One region of the Porphyrobacter sp. MBR-155 genome, then DNA from elsewhere that is predicted to be linked to it. Evidence: predicted binding sites of a transcription regulator. Region 1 holds the regulator's gene; each other region holds the start of a gene.
The links. The regulator LexA, encoded in region 1, represses DNA repair genes until DNA is damaged. The targets are predictions, from matches to a motif close to GTTCCNCNCTTGTTCT.
Positions count from the first base shown of each region.

Region 2: a site for LexA is predicted at 2,475-2,490, ahead of ABIE62_RS03910 (ribonucleoside-diphosphate reductase subunit alpha). Genes of this name have one in related genera too.
Region 3: a site for LexA is predicted at 1,059-1,074, ahead of ABIE62_RS13820 (Y-family DNA polymerase). Genes of this name have one in related genera too.
Region 4: a site for LexA is predicted at 1,440-1,455, ahead of recA (recombinase RecA). Genes of this name have one in related genera too.

Region 1 covers NZ_JBEPQB010000004.1:288,975-293,977, reverse strand. Annotated here, with positions in the region: gene trpC (indole-3-glycerol phosphate synthase TrpC) at 1-505, shown strand, start outside; gene moaC (cyclic pyranopterin monophosphate synthase MoaC) at 502-975, shown strand; gene lexA (transcriptional repressor LexA) at 1,193-1,876, shown strand; gene ABIE62_RS06305 (ComEC/Rec2 family competence protein) at 2,053-4,341, opposite strand; gene gltX (glutamate--tRNA ligase) at 4,405-5,003, shown strand, end outside.
Region 2 covers NZ_JBEPQB010000003.1:92,602-97,604, forward strand. Annotated here, with positions in the region: gene ABIE62_RS03900 (helix-turn-helix domain-containing protein) at 1-814, shown strand, start outside; gene ctrA (response regulator transcription factor CtrA) at 920-1,615, opposite strand; gene ABIE62_RS03910 (ribonucleoside-diphosphate reductase subunit alpha) at 2,539-4,590, shown strand; gene ABIE62_RS03915 (ribonucleotide-diphosphate reductase subunit beta) at 4,661-5,003, shown strand, end outside.
Region 3 covers NZ_JBEPQB010000014.1:42,175-47,177, forward strand. Annotated here, with positions in the region: gene ABIE62_RS13815 (class II glutamine amidotransferase) at 1-781, shown strand, start outside; gene ABIE62_RS13820 (Y-family DNA polymerase) at 1,107-2,354, shown strand; gene ABIE62_RS13825 (hypothetical protein) at 2,354-2,605, shown strand; tRNA gene ABIE62_RS13830 (tRNA-Thr) at 2,892-2,966, opposite strand; gene ABIE62_RS13835 (hypothetical protein) at 3,055-3,222, shown strand; gene gpmA (2,3-diphosphoglycerate-dependent phosphoglycerate mutase) at 3,280-3,966, shown strand; gene purE (5-(carboxyamino)imidazole ribonucleotide mutase) at 3,966-4,457, shown strand; gene ABIE62_RS13850 (5-(carboxyamino)imidazole ribonucleotide synthase) at 4,507-5,003, shown strand, end outside.
Region 4 covers NZ_JBEPQB010000005.1:28,798-33,800, reverse strand. Annotated here, with positions in the region: gene recA (recombinase RecA) at 287-1,354, opposite strand; gene ABIE62_RS06560 (response regulator) at 1,483-3,909, opposite strand; gene ABIE62_RS06555 (DUF2062 domain-containing protein) at 4,076-4,609, opposite strand; gene ABIE62_RS06550 (hypothetical protein) at 4,684-4,839, opposite strand; gene smpB (SsrA-binding protein SmpB) at 4,847-5,003, opposite strand, start outside.

The DNA of each region.
Region 1 (5,003 bases):
GGGGCACGAGGACTACCTCATCGCCGCCCGCGCCGCCTGCACCCTGCCGGTGCTGCGCAAGGATTTCATGGTCGATCCGTGGCAATGCCTTGAAGCGCGCGCGATCGGGGCCGACGCAATCCTGATCATCGTCGCCGCGCTGGACGATACCGCGATGGCCGAAATCGAGGTCGCTGCCGCCGAACACGGCATGGATGTGCTGATCGAAGTGCACGACGAGGCCGAGATGGAGCGCGCCGCGCGCGTGCTGAAATCACTGCTAATCGGGGTCAATAACCGTGACCTCAAAACCTTCACCACCAGCCTTGCGACCACTGAACGGCTTGCCCCGCTGGCACCGCAAGGCGCGTTGCTGGTGGGTGAAAGCGGGATCAACACCCACGCCGATCTCGCACGGCTCGAACGCAGCGGCGTGCGCACCTTTCTGGTGGGCGAAAGCCTGATGCGGGCCGATGATATTGCGCTTGCCACCGCCGCGCTGCTGGGCGCACAGTCGTCCGCATGAACGGACTTACCCACCTCGATGATAGCGGCGCAGCGCGAATGGTCGATGTTGGCGGCAAGGCGGAAACGCGCCGCCGCGCTGTCGCATCGGGGCGCATCGCCATGTCGGCAGACGCGCTCACCGCGATCCGCGCGGGCAACGCGCCCAAAGGCGATGTGCTATCCGCCGCGCGCATTGCCGGGATCATGGCGGCCAAACGCACTGGCGATCTGATCCCGCTGTGCCACCCGCTCGGGCTGGAGGCGGTGACGGTCGATTTCCGCTACGAAACAGACGCCATCCGCGCCACCGCCACCGCCGCGCTCACCGGGCGCACAGGCGTGGAGATGGAAGCGATGGTCGCGGTCAGCGTCGCGCTGCTGACGATCTACGACATGGCCAAAGCGATTGATAAGGGCATGGTGATCGGCGAAGTGCGCCTGATCGAAAAGACCGGCGGCAAATCGGGCGACTGGAAGGCCGCGGTTTGATTGCGCACCACCTCCAAAATGGCTGAATTGCGCGGATTTGGCGTGCGGCGCGCTTGACTCTGTTCTTATGGTTGCCTAATTGTTCCTTATTCGTTCACCTTATTGATGGACGGGACGTGCAGGCAACGCACCAATCGGTGCCTCTTGGCGCACACAAGGGATGGGCATGACCCGCCGCAACGGCAGGGCGTGAATGCGACCAAGGGAGTTTTGATCAATGCTGACCGCCAAACAGCACGAACTGATCCGCTTTATCCAGCAACGGCTGGAGGAAACCGGGATCTCGCCGAGTTTCGAAGAAATGAAGGAAGCGCTCGACCTGAAAAGCAAATCGGGCGTGCACCGGCTGATTTCCGCTCTCGAAGAACGCGGGTTCCTGCGCCGCCTGCCCAACCGCGCGCGCGCGCTCGAAGTGATCCGTCAGCCCGAAGATGCCACCCCGGCGCGGGCGCTCGGTGGCAACGTGGTGTCGCTCGCTCCGGCAGCAGCAGGTCGCGCCGCGCCCGAGGCGTCGAATGACGTGATCGAACTGCCGCTGCATGGGCGGATCGCGGCCGGCGCCCCGATCGAAGCATTCGAAGGCCACAACACCCTGCCCGTCCCCGCCGCACTGCTCGGCCCGGGCGAACATTACGCGCTCGAAGTATCGGGCGATTCGATGGTCGAAGCCGGGATTTTCGATGGCGATTATGCGCTGGTGCGGCGCACCAACACCGCGCGCGATGGCGAAATCGTGGTGGCTTTGGTGCGCGGCGAGGAAGCGACGCTCAAATATCTGCACAAGGAAGGCGGCAAGGTGCGGCTCGATCCGGCCAACGCGGCCTATGATCCGCAGTTCTACCGGGCGGACGAGGTTGAGGTGCAAGGCAAGCTTGCAGGGCTGCTGCGGCGCTATCACTGAGTGGCGAAGCGGTACGGGATTCACGCGCCGCGCTGACCGGGAAACTCAAAACCGGCGTGAAACATCGGCTTCAACCTGTTTATTGATTTGTTACAGTGTGTTGCGGTTAAATGTTTCACACCAAGATGGCCGCTAGGGGCGGTCTAGACCCCCTCTAGCCCCCTCCTTGGGGTGGCTTAGGGTCGGCTTGGCCCTTCCTCGCGACGCCGATCCGTCGCCCCCTTCCACCAACCATGCTGCCCCTGGCTTTCGCCCACACTGGCGATGCGTTCTTCAGCAAGGTAGATCGAAAGCCCGCCGCTGCGCTCCAGCATCCGCCGATCTGCCTTGAGCCAACGCGGGCGGCAGGATCGCGGCAAGAACCGTTCGGCAATAACGATATCGACCTCGGCGCAGGCGGCCGCCAAGGCGCGCTCCTCCACCTGCGTGCGCCCCCGCCCCAACAGGATCACCCAGTCGCGCCCGCCTCGGTTGATCGTCACCGTACAGAACGCCGAGGAACAGCGTGCCTGCTTCCACTTGGGCAGCGGCACCGGCTCGGCCGTCATCCCGGAAAGCTGCATCAGATTATCGCGAGCGAATGACGAACGGCTGTCGCGCAAGGACAGCAAGTGGCGCTGCCCATCAGGGCCAGTCATGGTGATGCCAACCTGCTGTCCATCGCTCGCCACCAGCAGATCGGGAATCGGGGTCATTGCAGCAAGCATGCTCGCCGTCGCCACCGGGCCAAACCCCAAAAGCCGCGCCCGTCCCGTCCACAGCGCCAGCCACAACCCACCGATCACAAACAGCCCCGTCGTCACCCCGCCCAGCTGCGGCATCAGCTTGACCGCTCCGGGCTGATCGGCAGTGAAATGGGCGATCCAGAGCAACAGGTCGAGCGATTGCTGCACCAGCCACCAGCAGGGCGCGCCAAGCCCCACCAGATCGAGCAACAACCCCAGTGCGATCAGGGGCATCGAGATAAAAGTTACCAGCGGAATGGCGAAAATGTTCGCCGCCGCGCCATAAAAACCTGCGCGATGGAAGTGAAACAGCACGATCGGCATCAGCGCCAGCTCGATCACCACCCCGGTCACAAACAGCATCACCACCCGCCGCCCGATCCGCGCCAGCCATGGCTCCTCGCGCGCGGCAAGGAACGCCCGCGCCGGTGTGCTGGTGGACAATGCTATGATCGCGATCACCGCAGAAAAGCTCATCTGAAAGCTCGGCCCGATGGCGCTTTCCGGCCACAGCAGCAGCACAAACCCGCCCGCCACCGCCACCATTCTGAGCGACAATGCCTCACGCCCCAGCGCCAGCGCGCCGAGCACCAGCAGTGCCGCCACGCAGCTGCGCACCGTCGGCACCTCTGACCCTGTAAGCAGCGTGTATCCGACCCCGGCAAGCGCCCCCGCAGCGGCAGCCACCACCGGTAGCCGCACCCTGAGCACCAGTGCAGGCCACAGCGCCAACAGCCGCAGCGCCGCGAAATAGGCCGCAGCGATCACCGCGCTCACGTGCAATCCGCTGATCGACAGCAAGTGAGTGAGGCCCGAATCGCGCATCGCTGCCTCATCGGCCTCGGTGATGCTGCCACGGTCGCCGCTGGCAAAGGCCGCCGCAATCGCGCCCGCCGATCCATCCACCCGCGCCCGGACGTGCGCGGCAAGCCAGCGTTGGACACTCGCAATCCCGCCTGCCTCTGGCGCTGGGCGGATTATTTCGAGCGGGCCGACCATCGTGCCAGTGGCCGCCAGCCCCTTGAACCACGCTGCGCGGGCAAAATCATAGCTGCCGGGGAGCATCGGGCTGGCAGGCGGCATCAATCGCGCGCGCAGCCTCACCATCGCGCCTTCGGCCAGGCCGGGCGGCACACCGCCGTCACCAAACGCCGTAAGCGGGACGTTGATCCTGACCTTGCGCGCGGCGCCAGTTCCAAAATCACGCACCGCCAGCGTCAATCGCAGCCGCCCATCAGCAGGTTGGTCTTCGCGTTCGAGCACATGGCCGTGCAGTCGCTCCACCACAGGCCGGGCAATCGGTTCGGCACCGACCATTTCCGAGCGCGCCCAGATCACCGCGACTCCAAAAGCGAACACCAAGCCGCCAGTCACAACCGCAAGCCGTAGATGCGCGCGATGTTCGTCGGCGGCACTGCCCAGCGGCCAAAGGGCGAACGCCGCCAACGCCGCTACCACGCCGATCGCGATGACCGCACACCATTGCCACATTTCCGGCAGCACGAACCACGTGCCGATCCCTCCGGCGAAAATCACCGTCAGCCACGGCGCGCGGTCAAACCCGGCGCGGGCAAGAAACGCCTCGGTGGCATCGGCCAGACGCGGTCCGATCACCCCACCCTGCCAGCCCCAGACGCTGGACATTCGCCCCGTGGTTTGCCAAGGGCGCAGCATTGCTCCGCCAGCGGCATTGCTGCCGCCTGGATCGTCTCCCATAGGAATGATCGGCACATCGCGCATCGGCTTGTCCCCTGACCGGCCCCTCTCGCCAAGCCGCTCAAAGTGAACAGGAATTGATAGCTCATGGCAAGCGAAAGCAGCACTGGCGGCAAAGCCACCGCGGCTGAGGTAGTTACCCGCTTCGCACCATCGCCCACGGGTTATCTGCATATTGGCGGCGCGCGCACCGCGCTGTTCAACTGGCTCTATGCCCGCCACCACGGCGGGCGCACCTTGCTGCGGATCGAGGACACTGATCGCAAACGGTCAACGCAGGACGCGATTGATGCGATTATCGAGGGGCTGGATTGGATTGGCCTCGATTACGATGCGCCGCCGATATTCCAGTCCGATCAGGCCGAACGCCATGCGGAAATCGCGTGGAAGCTGCTTGAGGCAGGTCATGCTTACAAGTGCTTCGCCACCCCGCAAGAACTCGAAACCATGCGCGACGAGCAGCGCGCCCAGAAAAAGCCGCTGCGCTACGACGGGCGCTGGCGCGACCGCGATCCCGCCGAAGCGCCTGAAGGCGCGCCCTTTACCATACGGATCAAGGCCCCGGTCGAAGGCGAAACCATCATCAATGATCGCGTGCAGGGCCGCGTTTCGGTCAACAATGCCGAGATCGACGACTTCATCATTCTGCGCGCGGACGGCACGCCCACCTATATGCTTGCCGCCCC
Region 2 (5,003 bases), on a different contig from region 1:
AGGAACACGTGCCATTCAGCCCGCCGCGCTCAACGAAAAAGAGCTTGAGGTCCTGCGCCTGCTGGCGGCCGGGCATACAGTGAAGTCGATTGCAGCCGGACTGGATCGGTCAGAAGCGTCGATCAACGAACGCCTGCGCGAGGCACGGCGCAAGACCGGTGTCGGAAGCAGCCGGGAACTTGCCCGCCTGCTCGACGCCCAGAAAATCTGGGACAAGAATATTGATCTGCCGGAGGCCGCTTCCTTCACCGAGAGCCGTGAAAGGCCGCCGCACAGTCGCGGCTTTTGGTCGAAAGGAACGATTATGATGTTGATTGCTCTGCCTCTCGTCGCAGCCGGGCTGCTGGTAACGGCCACGAACCCTTCGGAACATGGCGCAACCCCGCGCTCTGCCGCTGTGTCCCCCATCGGGCAATCGCCGCTGGTCGGGCGCTGGTCGCTTGATATTGAGAGCATCCCTGCCGAAGAGCGTCCTCGCGCAGTCACCATCGCGTTCAGTGAGGGGCCGGAGGGGCGCTGGAACACCATAGTCGAGATCGTCGCGGCGGACGGATCGCGGATGGATGCCCAGTCTGCCGCCACCCTTGACGGCGTGGCCGTGCCGGTTTCAGGCACGATGGGCTTTGTTGATAGCGTATCGCTGCGCCGTCCCGATCCCGATACGCTGGTGATGACGCTGGCCAAGGACGGTATGCGCGTCTCAACACGGGTCTATACGATCGCAAAAGATGGCCGGACCATGACCGAAACGATCGTCTGGGCAGCCGCCGGAATACCGGACATTGTCACCACCACCTTCAATAGAGTGGGCTGAAATGCAGGACGCCCGGAGCACAAGTCCCGGGCGTCCTGTAAATTGAAAAAGCGCTGTTTCGGCCCGCAAGGACCCGAGCGCCTGGAAACGCCCTCGCAAAATAAACTACGCGGCTTCGACCACCTGTTCATCATCGCGCAGCACGTAACCGCGGCCCCATACCGTTTCGATGTAGTTTTCACCGCCGCAAGCAAGGCTCAGCTTCTTGCGCAGCTTGCAGATGAACACGTCGATGATCTTGAGTTCGGGTTCGTCCATCCCGCCGTAAAGGTGATTGAGGAACATTTCCTTGGTCAAAGTGGTGCCCTTGCGAAGCGAGAGCAGTTCCAGCATCGCATATTCCTTGCCGGTGAGGTGAACGCGCGCGCCATCGACTTCGACCGTCTTGGCATCGAGGTTCACGGCCAGCTTGCCTGTGCGGATAACGCTTTGCGAATGGCCTTTCGACCGGCGCACCACGGCATAGATGCGGGCGACCAGCTCTTCGCGGTGGAACGGTTTGGTCACATAATCATCCGCGCCGAAACCGAAGCTGCGGATCTTCGAATCCATTTCGGAAATGCCTGACAGGATCAGCACCGGGGTCTGCACCTTGGCGACGCGGAGCTTCTTCAGCACGTCATACCCGTGCATGTCGGGCAGGTTCAGGTCGAGCAGGATGATGTCGTAATCATACAGCTTGCCCAGATCGAGGCCCTCTTCGCCGAGGTCGGTCGAATAGACATTGAAACCCTCGGTGGTGAGCATCAGCTCAATCGCCTTGGCGGTAGTCGGTTCGTCTTCGATCAGCAGCACACGCATCGCTGGTCCCCTGTTTGCCTTTGGTAACCCCTGCTTAGGAGAGGTTGCCGCCTGTTAACCACGACACTTGTCACCAAAAAAGGTTAATAAGAGGTTTAAGGCGTTAACGTTTTGAAGTGAGTCTTTCGAGTCACAGTGGCGGACGGTCGATTTGGGGTCGGGCGTGTGTGGATGCCCCCAGTTTTGCACGGCGATTTTGTGTCGGCTGTGACAGCTTGGCGCTTTTATCGCTCGTGTGTCAGGCCTCTTGCTGTGGCCTGCTTTTGCCACGGGCCGGTATGCAGTGCGAAGAACGAGTTCCACATCGGTTCAGAGAGTTTTGATGCTCGCGCGCCGGGACTGGTTTGCTCGTCCTGAACATTGAAGACCTCGCCGCATAATCGCCAGTCGATCTCCTTGCCGGGCTTGTCGCCCCTATGCAGGCGCAATACGTGGTGCACTGCCCTTGCCCGCCTGAAGCGCAACAATCATTCAACCGCGCGCGCAAAAGATTCATAGCTGGATTCGAAAGATTCAATCACCATATTTTTCTTCACAGATTCGATTTGGGGCTTGCGCGGTTCGCGACTCAAGCTTGCTCCACGCGTCGCGGGTCTGAACCACCCCGACAAATGGTCGATATGGTAATTTAGAGGTTAATCTGTCGTTGACGTGAGTCGCGCACTGATTCATCATCTAGTGGTTCGGCGCAAATCGAACCCCCAAGCCTTGGTGAATCACCCGCCGCTCGGATCAGAGCACCGGAGAGAGGATTCGCCCCGGCCCGAGGAACCGATACGCGCCGCGAACCGATCAGCAGGTGCAGCAACAGGCGTCTTTCGGAGCCCTCCTGTTGGCAAGTCTGTGGATCAACCGGTATAGAACAGAATTGGAACATGGCCACTTGCGGGTCGTTCCGATTCGGGGGCAAAGTGGGGCAGCAGATGGATTTCAAGGTGAGCGATAACGTGCCGGGTGATGTGGTGAACGAATTGGATGCAGGCACGCCTGCCGAGGCACAAGCGGGGGCCGAGATGTCCGCAGGGGATGAAAAGGCTGTGACCATGAACAAGGCGGATGCCGGATCGGAAGAACTCATCGCCGCCAAGGCTGGCGAAGCGCTGGCCGGCGCGCTCGCGCAAGCCGGGGCCGAAGCGGGGAAGGGTGCTACCGACAGCAAGAAGGTCAACGCCCGCCGCTTTACCGTCGTCACCGACGACAGCCGCGATGCCCGGCTGACCGATTTCGGCAAGGACACGCTGACCGATCGATATCTGCTGCCCGGAGAGAATTATCAGGATCTGTTCGCCCGCGTGGCCGATGCCTATGCCGATGATCAGGCCCACGCCCAGCGGCTGTATGATTACATCTCGAAATTGTGGTTCATGCCCGCCACTCCGGTGCTGTCAAACGGCGGCACCCACCGCGGCTTGCCGATTTCGTGTTACCTCAATTCGGTGTCCGACAGCCTTGAAGGGATCGTCAACACCTGGAACGAAAACGTCTGGCTCGCCAGCAAGGGCGGCGGGATCGGCACTTATTGGGGCAATGTCCGCGGGATTGGCGAACCGGTTGGCCTGAACGGCAAGACCAGCGGGATCATCCCGTTTGTGCGCGTCATGGACAGCCTGACGCTGGCGATTTCGCAAGGTTCGCTGCGGCGCGGTTCGGCGGCGTGCTATCTTGACGTCAGCCACCCGGAAATCGAAGAATTCCTCGAAATCCGTAAACCCAGCGGCGACTTCAACCGCAAGGCGCTGAACCTGCACCACGGCGTGCTGCTGACCGATGAATTCATGGAAGCGGTGCGTGACGGGGCCGAATTTGACCTCAAATCGCCCAAGACCGGCGAAGTGCGCGCCACCGTCGATGCGCGCTCGCTGTTCCAGAAACTGGTCGAAACTCGACTGGCCACGGGGGAACCTTACATCGTGTTCTCCGACACGGTGAACCGCATGATGCCCAAGCATCACCGCGATCTGGGGCTGAAAGTTTCAACCTCGAACCTGTGCAGCGAAATCACCCTGCCGACCGGGGTCGATCACCTGGGCAATGACCGCACGGCGGTGTGCTGCCTGTCGTCATTGAACCTGGAAACCTGGGACGAATGGAACGGCGACAAGCTGTTCATCGAAGACGTGATGCGCTTCCTCGACAACGTGCTGCAGGATTATATCGACCGCGCGCCCGACGAAATGGCCCGCGCCAAATATTCCGCCGCGCGCGAACGTTCGGTGGGCCTCGGTGTGATGGGCTTCCACTCCTTCCTGCAGGCCAAGGGCATGGCGTTCGAAAGCGCGATGGCCAAGGCGATCAACCTGAAGATGTTCAAGCACATCCACGCCAAGGCGTGCGAGGCATCAATGCTGCTCGCGCAGGAACGCGGGCCGTGCCCCGATGCCGCAGACATGGGCGCGATGGAGCGGTTTTCCTGCAAGATGGCAATCGCGCCGACCGCGTCGATCAGCATCATCTGCGGCGGCACGTCGGCCTGTATCGAGCCGATCCCGGCCAACATCTACACCCACAAGACGCTGTCGGGCAGCTTTATCGTCAAGAACCCCTATCTCGAGAAATTGCTCGAGAAGAAGTCGAAAAACTCGACCAATGTCTGGAACTCGATCCTCGAACGCGGTGGCAGCGTTCAGCACCTCGATTTCCTCACGCCCGAGGAAAAGGCGGTCTACAAGACCAGCTTTGAAATCGACCAGCGCTGGCTGCTCGAATTCGCGGCGGATCGCACGCCCTATATCGATCAGGCGCAGTCGCTGAACCTGTTCATCCCGGCCGATGTCGACAAGTGGGATCTGATGATGCTGCATTTCCAGGCGTGGGAGCGCGGGATCAAATCGCTCTATTACCTCCGCTCCAAGTCGGTGCAGCGCGCCGGGTTCGTCGGCGGGGTGGAGGCGGATAACACCACCGAACTCGCCCGCATCGAACTCGCCGCCGCCGACGGCCCGACCGATTACGAAGAATGCTTAAGCTGCCAATAGGCGCGCCCGAATCCGCCGCCTCGCGCGGCCCATTATCTGATATACTGATTCCCTAGCCGGAGGTTCCGCCATGTCGCTGCTTGAAGCCCGCTCCACCTACAAACCGTTCCAGTACCCCTGGGCCTATGATTTCTGGAAGCGCCAGCAACAGATCCACTGGATGCCCGAAGAAGTGCCGCTGGGCGAGGATTGCCGCGATTGGGCGCAGAAGATCACCGAGAACGAGCGTAACCTGCTCACCCAGATTTTCCGCTTCTTCACCCAGGCCGATGTCGAGGTGCAGAACTGCTATCACGAAAATTACGGCCGGGTGTTCAAGCCGACCGAGATCAAGATGATGCTGGCGGCGTTTTCCAACATGGAAACCGTGCACATCGCGGCGTACTCGCACCTGCTCGACACCATCGGGATGC
Region 3 (5,003 bases), on a different contig from region 1:
CTTTCTTGCGTTTATCGGTGAACCGATCCTGCTCGATGATGTGATGACTGATCAGTCGCACTCATTGGTGTCGCAATCGATGGCCGCGCGTGAAGCAAAAACCGATGTGAATGCCGATGGATGCGGGCTCGGCTGGTATGGCGAACGCGCAAGCCCGGGCATTTATCGCAGCATTCTGCCGGCCTGGTCCGATCCCAACTTGCTGGGTTTGCTCGGCCAGATCCGTTCCCGATTGTTCATGGCGCATGTGCGATCAGCCACGTCGGGCGGCGTGTCCTATACCAACTGCCATCCGTTCACGCATGATAACCTGCTGTTCATGCACAACGGCATGATCAGCAATTACCGCAAGCTGCGGGCGCGGGTCGAAGCGTTGATCGATGAAGTCCTGTATGAAAACATCCACGGCACAACCGACAGCGAAGCGATGTTTCACATTGCCCTGTCACGCGGATTGCCAGCAGACCCGCACGCCGCGATCATTCGCTCCCTGTCCGAAGTGGTGGCGATCACATCGGCCTATGATCGGCCGGAACGGGTCAGGTTCGCCGCCGCGCTGAGCGACGGTGAGGCTTTATGGGGTTTCCGCTGGGCCAGCGATGATCACCCGCCCACGCTTTATTACCGCGCAGTCGACAGAGGCACAGTCCTCGCCTCCGAACCCTTTGACGAAGACGCCGACGCATGGAGCGCCGTTGCGCCGAACACGGCCGTGCGGATCGCGAAGGATGGCAGGGTGGACCATCTGCCAATCGATCTGAGTGCTCGCGCAGCCGTATGACCGGCCGGGAGTGGGTGGGGACGTTAGTCAAACTCTGACAGAGCCAAGCGCCGCGAATGGCGCGCGCCTGCAAAAGCAATCGGCGCTCGCCCATGGACGGGCCTGTGCCAAGAGATTGCTGGTGCTGCTGGGGAGGATTGAACTCCCGGAACCCAGATCGCCATGATGGCTCAGGCCCAAAGCCACGCCACGCTGGAGACGCTCGCCAAACTGCGTCAGCTGCGCAAGCAATCGATGCGGTTGACACAGGGCGGACAGCCAAACAGCTTGCAGATTTGTTCCTTATATGTTCTCTGGTCCGCCTCCCCTTGATTCGGCACACACCATGCGCAAACCCACAACCATTGAGCACCTGTATCTCGACTTCGACGGTTTCTTTGCCTCTGTCGAGCAGCAGCTAAACCCGCGTTTGCGCAACCGTCCTGTCGGCGTCATTCCCTATGAGGGCGGCGGCAAGACTTGCATCATCGCCGCGTCGCGGGAAGCGAAGGCGGCGGGCGTCAAGAATATAATGATGGTAGATGAGGCGCGGCAAATCTGCCCGGACCTTGTTCTGGTGCCCCAGCAACCCGCAATGTATCGGCGCGCCCACAACGCATTGGTGGCCGAGATTGACAGCATCGCCCCCGTGGACGTGGTGAAGTCGATTGATGAACTGGCTTGCCTGTTGGACGACGCACAACGGCGTGATCCCGAGGCGACGGCAGCGGCGATCAAGCGCGGTATCGCCAGCAACATCGGCCCCTTCATCACATGCTCGATAGGCTTTGCCGCCAATCGGCACCTGGCCAAGATCGCCTGCAAAGTGAACAAGCCTGATGGACTGACAATCTGGCATCCCGATTCCATGCCCGAACCGCTGTTCGCATTGCCGCTGGAGGACATTCCCGGCGTCGGCAAGCGGATGGTGCGGCGACTGGCGCAGGCAAGAATAGGCAGCACTCGCCATCTTTACGAAACCCAGCCCAAGCAAATGCGGGCGCTCTGGCGAAACGTTACCGGAGAGCGGCTCTGGTATGCCCTCCATGGTTACAGCATCACTGCGCCGGGAACGGGCAGGGGGATGTTCGGGCATGCCCGCGTGCTGCCCCCTGACCAGCGCCGCCTCGACGATGCCGAGCTAATCTCGCGCTTGCTTATGACCAAGGCCGCGCGCCGGATGCGCCGGGCCGGTTTCTACTGTGCAGGCATTTGGCTTTGGGTCCGCTCTTACGATCACGGCTGGAGCGAACAGCGCCGCCTTGCCATCGTGAACGATGATTGCGCGCTATTGCGGGGCTTATCCGACTTGTGGCGCTGCCTGCGCTCCAAGGTGCCAGCATCAATGCGCATCATGCGCGTTGGCGTGACTCTATTTGATTTGTCGCCAGCTTCGCAGCGCCAGTTGGATTGGCTGGAAAGCGACGATGCCGACCGGCAGCGGTGGGAGCGTGTAGGAGTGGCAATCGACGCGCTCAACACCCGCTTTGCCTCAACCGTTGTGAGCATCGGGCCATGGCAACCGCCCAAGGGAGGTAATGTTGGCGGCAAGATCGCGTTCACCAGGATTCCGTCTGCCGAGGACTTCTGGTGATGAACTGGAAAACCGATCTTCGCGCCGCCGATCTTGGGAATGACGTGCGGCTGGAACTGACATGCAAGCGATGTGGAGCCGTGCGGTTCTTGTCCCCCGACGTGATACTTGCCCATCACAGTGGTAGGCACCTCTATCTCGATCAAGTGGAAGTGCGGGCGCGTTGCAAGCAGCGCGGGTGCAACGGACCCATGCGCATGGCATTGGTCCGCAAGAGAGAAGCGAGCGGATTTGTCGGGGGCATCGCCTGACTTGGAGCCAAGTACATCAATCGGAACCGGAAGTGCATCGCTTTGAATTGAGATAAGCTTGTCGCATCCCGCCGCTGCAACCTATATGCTTCCACTCAGTACGAGCCCGTCTGCTGTTTGTGAGGAAGGTTCCGACAAGGTCCTTGGGAACCGTGCGCCGGAAATAGTAGGTCGAACCGACTTGATCGAGGTAGGAACACATGGGTTGGTCTCCGTTACAGATGTAACAGCCGACTGTCAAAAACCATTGTTTTCCAGATGTTTCCTAGGATTTCCTAGGGATACATGGTGCTGCTGGGGAGGATTGAACTCCCGACCTCACCCTTACCAAGGGTGCGCTCTACCACTGAGCTACAGCAGCGCCGGATCAGGCGCGCGCTATTGTCGTGCTCCCCTGCAATGTCAAGCGGGGGTTGATGGTGAGGCCAACTAACGGCAATGGGTTGCGCATGAGTGAAGACCCTCGCAAGAATATGTCCCGAGAGGCGCGTCTCGCCGCCAAACTGCGCGAAAACCTGCGGCGCAGGAAGGCGCAAGCGCGCGCGGTTGAAGGTGCCGGGGACGATTCGGACTTTGCGCCGATAGAAACCCTTCCCAATCGCGCTGACGAAAGCTAACCCCCGCGCTGTATTCTGATTAAAGGAGTGGGCGGCTCGGAACCCCTCGGAGAAAAAATGCACAAGCTCATCCTTGTCCGCCACGGCCAGAGCCAGTGGAACCTTGAAAACCGCTTCACCGGCTGGTGGGACGTTGACCTGACCGATCAGGGCGTGGCCGAGGCGAAAGCCGCAGGCGTGCTGCTGAAAGCCAAGGGCGTGCTGCCGACCCGCGCCTTCACCTCGGTGCAGACCCGCGCGATCCGCACCTTGCATCTGGCGCTGGAACAGGCCGGGCGGCTGTGGATCCCCGAGGTGAAAGACTGGCGGCTGAACGAACGCCACTACGGCGGGCTGACCGGGCTCGACAAGCAGGAAACGCGCGAGAAACACGGCGACGAACAGGTGCATATCTGGCGCCGCAGTTTCGATGTGCCGCCGCCGCCGCTGGAACCGGGCAGCGCCTATGATCTCGCGGCTGACCCGCGCTATGCCGGGATCGCGATCCCCAACACCGAAAGCCTGAAGCTGACGATTGAGCGCGTGCTGCCCTATTGGGAGGCTGCGATCCTGCCCGTGCTCGCCAGCGGCGAAACGGTGATTATCTCGGCCCACGGCAATTCGCTGCGCGCGCTGGTCAAGCATCTGTCGGGCATTTCGGATGACGATATCACCGGGCTGGAAATTCCCACCGGCCAGCCGATCATCTATGATTTTGATGCCGATATGGTGCCGGGGACGCGCTACTATCTGAAGGACGCGTGATGGAAATGACCGGGGGACGTGTCGCCATCGTGATGGGCAGCCAGTCAGACTGGCCAACAATGAAGGCTGCCGCCGAAGTGCTGGACGAGCTTGAAGTGTCTTATGAGGCGCGGATCACCTCAGCCCACCGCACGCCTGACCGGATGGCCGCCTTTGCGAAAGGCGCCGAGGGCGAAGGCTTCGATGTCATCATCGCGGGCGCGGGCGGCGCGGCGCATCTGCCCGGCATGATCGCCAGCATGACGCACCTGCCGGTGCTGGGCGTGCCGGTGCAGTCCAAGGCTTTGAGCGGCATGGATAGCCTGCTGTCGATCGTGCAGATGCCCGCCGGGGTGCCCGTCGGCACGCTGGCGATTGGTGAGGCGGGCGCGAAAAACGCCGGGCTGCTGGCTGCCGCGATCCTCGCGCTGGCTGATGAGGGCCTGTCCGAACGCCTGCAGGATTGGCGCGCCGCCAAAAGCGCCGCCGTGGCCGAGGTGCCGGTGGATTGACGACAGCAATCGTCCGGGCTGAACTTGTCGAGGCCCGGCATTTTTCTTTATGCCCCGCGTCGCAGAAGGTCAGCCCTTCGACAGGCTCTGGGCGAACGGGGTAAACAGTTTGGCGCTTGCAGCAGGCTCCACCATCGGCATTCTCGGCGGCGGCCAATTGGGCCGGATGCTGGCTGTGGCCGCCTTGCAGCTGGGGTATCGGGTAATCGGCTACGCGCCCGAAGGCGATAATGTCGCTGCCGATGCCTGCAGCGCCTTCATCACCGCCGATTGGGACGATGCCGCAGCGCTCGCCGATTTCGCCGACCGCTGCGATGTGGTGACGTGGGAGTTTGAAAACGTCCCACTCGCCGCTGTAGCTGCCATCCCCGAGCCATTGCTCGCCTGCCCGCCGCGCGCGCTGGAAGTGGCGCAGGATCGGCTTGCTGAAAAACGCTTCGTCGCTGATCTTGGCGCTATACCAGCCCCCTATGCACGGGTTGAAAGCGCGGAAGATTTCGCCGCCGCGATCACCGCTGTCGGCACCCCCGGCATCCTCAAGACCGC
Region 4 (5,003 bases), on a different contig from region 1:
GCCGTGCAGTTAGGCAATGCGCGCGCGTTACGCAATGGAGCGCGGCATCGGGGAGCGTTGAGCGTTGCAGCCGTGTCACAGCGGAGACACGACAACGACGAAAATCGCAAGTCTGGAGGGGGTCTAGAAGGGGTCTAAGGGGGGTCTAAGAGGGGTCTAACCCACCCCTAACGCGGGCCTGCCGGGTAACGAAAAGCCGGCGCGCGCGACTGGGGAGAAGCACACGCCGGCATTCCGGTTTTCCGGGCTGGAAGTGCACAGCACCTCCGCAACGCCCGCTTGAGGATCAGTCGTCGGAGTCCGCGTCCGGCCCCGTCATCATTTCCTCGGCAACCTTGTCGGTGCGGCTGCGGATTGCAGCTTCCAACCGGTCGCAAACTTCCGGGTTTTCCTTGAGGTAGGTTTTGGCGTTTTCGCGGCCCTGACCAATCCGGATGCTGTCATAGGAGAACCAGCTCCCCGATTTTTCAACCAGCCCCGCCTTCACGCCGAGATCGATAATCTCACCGATCTTGGAGATGCCTTCGCCGTACATGATGTCAAATTCGACCTGTTTGAACGGCGGGGCGACCTTGTTCTTGACCACTTTCACGCGGGTTGCGTTGCCGGTGATTTCGTCGCGATCCTTGATCTGCCCGGTGCGGCGGATGTCGAGCCTGACCGAGGCATAAAACTTGAGCGCATTGCCGCCGGTGGTGGTTTCGGGGTTGCCATACATCACCCCGATTTTCATGCGCAGCTGGTTGATGAAGATCACCATGCAACGCGAGCGGCTGATCGATCCGGTCAGCTTGCGCAGCGATTGCGACATCAACCGGGCCTGAAGCCCGACGTGCGAATCGCCCATTTCACCTTCGATTTCAGCGCGCGGCACCAAAGCCGCGACCGAATCGATCACCAGCACATCAATCGCGTTGGAACGCACCAGCGTATCGACGATTTCCAGCGCCTGTTCGCCGGTATCGGGCTGCGAGACGATCAGCTCGTCAATATCCACGCCCAGTTTCTTGGCATAGACTGGATCAAGTGCGTGTTCGGCATCGACAAATGCCGCCGTGCCGCCGGCCTTTTGCGCTTCGGCGATGACGTGCAGTGCCAGCGTCGTCTTGCCCGAGCTTTCCGGGCCATAAACTTCGATCACCCGACCGCGCGGCAAGCCGCCGATGCCGAGCGCAATGTCGAGCCCCAGCGATCCGGTCGAAATCGATTCGACCTGCATCGTTTCCTTCGAGCCCAGCTTCATCGCTGAACCCTTGCCAAACGCCCGATCAATCTGAGCGAGGGCTGCTTCGAGCGCCTTTTGACGGTCCACGGCTTTCTTGTCCTCTTCCACCAGCTTCAATTGCGTAGCCATCGCATGCGCTCCTTACCTTGCCTAGGGGTGATCGGCAGTTATCGACCATCAGCCCTTGCCAAGGATGTATCGCATTTGTTCTGTTGGAACAAGTGGGGAACGAAAATAATTTCCTACAACCCGCGCAATTACTTCGCTGCGCTTGCGTCGGCCTCCTGTTCGGCGCGTGTCTGGCGCAGCACCGCGCCCACCTTGTCGCCGATTGCCGCGACGCTGAACGGTTTGGCGATGAAGTGCATGTCGGGGATGTTGATGTCGCGGCGCAGCTGTTCTTCGGCATAGCCTGACATGAACAGCACCGGCATTTGCGGCAGCCGCGCCCGGATCGCGCGTACCATCGCCGGGCCGTCCATCCCCGGCATCACCACATCGCTGACCACGATATCGAACGCCGCGCCCGGTGCGGCAATCGCGGCCAGCCCTTCTTCGCCGCTGGCGCAGGCGGTCACATCATAGCCTGCGCGCACCAAGGCGCGTTCGGCGACGATCCGCACCATATCCTCATCTTCCACCAGCAGCAGCTTGCCGCCCGCCGACCAGTCGGAGGATACCAGCGGCTGGGCTTCACGCTTTTTCGGAGCCTCCCCGCGATGCACCGGGAAATAGACGGTGAAGCGCGCGCCGGTTGTCCGGCCCGTCTTGTCGGTAATGTTGTCGGCAAAGATGAACCCGCCCGATTGCTTGACGATGCCGTAGGCGGTCGACAGGCCCAGCCCGGTGCCCTTGCCCTGTTCCTTGGTGGTGAAGAAGGGTTCAAACAATTTGGGCAGCACATGCGGCGGAATGCCCCCGCCGGTATCCTGCACGATCAGCACGGTGTAATCGGCGGGCGGGAGCACTTCGGAACCCAGCTGGAGCACCTGTTTGGCCTGCAATGACCGGGTGAACAGCGAAATCCGCCCCGTCCCGTTGCCGCGTGACTGGATTGCATCGCGGGCGTTGACCGCCAGATTCATGATCACCTGTTCCATCTGCTGCGGATCGGCGCGCACCGCGCCCAGATTGCGATCATGCTGGACGTAATAGGTGATCTTTTCGCCCAGCAGGCGCTTGATCAGCGGGCTGACCTCGCTCACCACGTCGGGCAGTTGGATAACCTCGGGCCGCAGCGTCTGCTGGCGCGAGAAGGCGAGCAATTGCCGGGTCAGCGCGGCGGCGCGGTTGGAATTGGCGCGGATCTGCTGGATATCGTCATAATCGCTGTCGCCCGGAATATGGCGCAGCAACATCAGATCGCAGGTGCCGATGATCGCGGTCAGCACATTGTTGAAATCATGCGCGACCCCGCCGGCCAATTGCCCCACGGCCTGCATTTTGGTGGCCTGCGCGACCTGACGGCGCAGCTGGTTTTCCTGGCTCGAATCGGCAAGGCTCAACAGCACGGCCGCTTCGCCCAGCCCGCGCACGCCAGCCAAGCCGAGCGATACTGGCTCTTCGGGGCTATCTACCAGCCGCACGGCAACATCGCCGCTGGTCGATGGCCCGCGCCCGTGGCGGCGCACCGCATCGGACATCGCGGCCTTATCTTCGCGCACCACCAGATCGGTGGGGAAAGCGGGCAAGCCGCGCCCTTCGCGCCCGACCGATCGCAGGAACGCTTCGTTACCAAACAGGAACCGCCCATCGCGATCGGTCATCGCAAGTCCCAACGGCAATTGTGCGAGCAGCGCATCGAGCTGTGCGACCCCCGCCTGCGCTGCGCCGTCCCAGCCAGAACCGATACCCACCCCGCTATCGATCAGCAGCATCAGCGAAGTCGCCTCGTCCGGCCCGGCGGGTGCGGCCCGCGTTTCGGGATCGACCAGCGGCACATCGACCAGCGTTTGCGGGGTGCCGCCGCGCCCTTCGCGGGCAAAGAAGATGCGGTCACGTTCGTCCGAGCGCAGGAAGCTGACAAAATCCTGCCCCACCAGCGTCGCGCGATCATCACCCGCAGCGCGTTCGGCAAACCCGGTGCTGACCGCGCGGATCACGCCGTCTGCCGTGGTAATCGCGGTTTCAATCCCGGCGCGGCTGAGCATTTTGCCAAACGGCCCGGCCAGATCGAGCGCACCCAGATCAGCGCCGCTTTCACGCGTGATCGGGCGCAGCCGCCAGATCAGGTGGTCTTCGCCCCGCCCGGCGCGCTGTGCGGAAATATGCCAATCGCTTTCATCCAGCCCCGCCACCTTGTCGAGCGCGGCCGACCCATCGCGCCACGCCGTGCGGGCGAGCAGCGTCACCGCCTCCAGCGCATCGCGTTCAAACGGCAACGCGGGCGGCGCGGCGCTGACCCCGAAGCTGTCCAGAAACAGGCTGTTGGCGCACACCATGCGGTTGGCGCGATCGGTGATGGCGATGGCCTCGCCCGCGCGCTCTATCGCGGCGACGGTGACGCTCCAGTCCGGGGCAGCGATGCTGTCAGTTGCAGGTTCGGCGCGCATCCGGTCAAGCAGCATCACCCCGCCCAGCAACACGCCCGCGCCCAGCACAAAGGTGATCGCCACCAGCCAGCTTTGCGTAGCGGCGAACAGCACTGCCGCGCTGACTGCCAGCGCACCGCCGAGGCCCAGCATCAGCGTGGATGGCGGCGCAGCGCCTTCGCTCTGCGCCGCGGCTGGGGCGAGAAGCACGTTGGGGCGGTGTGAGGGGGTACCGGTGGGGCGGGACAAACGGGACGCTCCTGTTGCAAAAATCAGCCAACCGCAAACGCCCGCGCGTGCCGATGGCTTCGCGTCTGTCCTACTGCGAGCCGAGCCGCTGGTCGAGCCGCGCTTCCATAACCTTCAACCGTTTGGCGCGCCGCCGCAACACCACAGCGCGCCAGACCCAGCCGGAAATAATCCAGCCGAGCGCGGCACCGACCACCGCAAGGACGATAAAGCCAAACGCGGTCGTTCCGGCCATCTGGAAGAAATCGACTACCGCTGCCCACGCCCCCGATTCCATCGCCACATTCGCCAGCGCGGGCCCGTCTGCATCAATTCGCAAGGTGAAATGGCCGACCTTGTTGGCGACCACCAGCCAGAACGGCAGCGTGAACGGGTTGGTGACAAATGTTACCAGCGCCGCCAGCGGCACATTGGCGCGCGATGGCAGCGCCAGAAACGCAGCGAGGAAAATCTGCCCGACCGGGATGATGAACGCCGCGAACAGCCCCAATGCCACCCCGCGCGGCACCGAACGGCGGGTAAAGCGCCACAACTCGGGCGACAGAAAACGGTGCGCAATCGGCGCAAGGTATTTGTTGCGCGCCATCTCTTCGCGTGAGGGCATGTGCTTGCGGATCAAGTCCATCGCCCAGGTCTTTGAACGCCAAGACACAGGCCGTTGACGAGGGTCAGGCGTGGTCACAGCTGCACCTCTCCGCCGAAGCGCAGGCGCGCGGCGTAAATCCGGTAAGAACCGGCCAAGTTCAGCATGGCCACCATGATTGCCCATATGGGTAGCACCAGCGTGCTGACCAGTGTGTGAATTGCCCGCAAGAGGATAAATTTCAGCCGCACCTTTGCATCAGCCCTTTTCGCGCATCAGCCGCGCTTTGTCGCGTTTCCAGTCGCGTTCCTTGGTGGTGGCGCGCTTGTCGTGGGTTTGCTTGCCCTTGGCGAGCGCGAGTTCAACCTTGGCGCGGCCGGTGCTGTTGAAATAGACCATCAGCGGCACCAGCGTC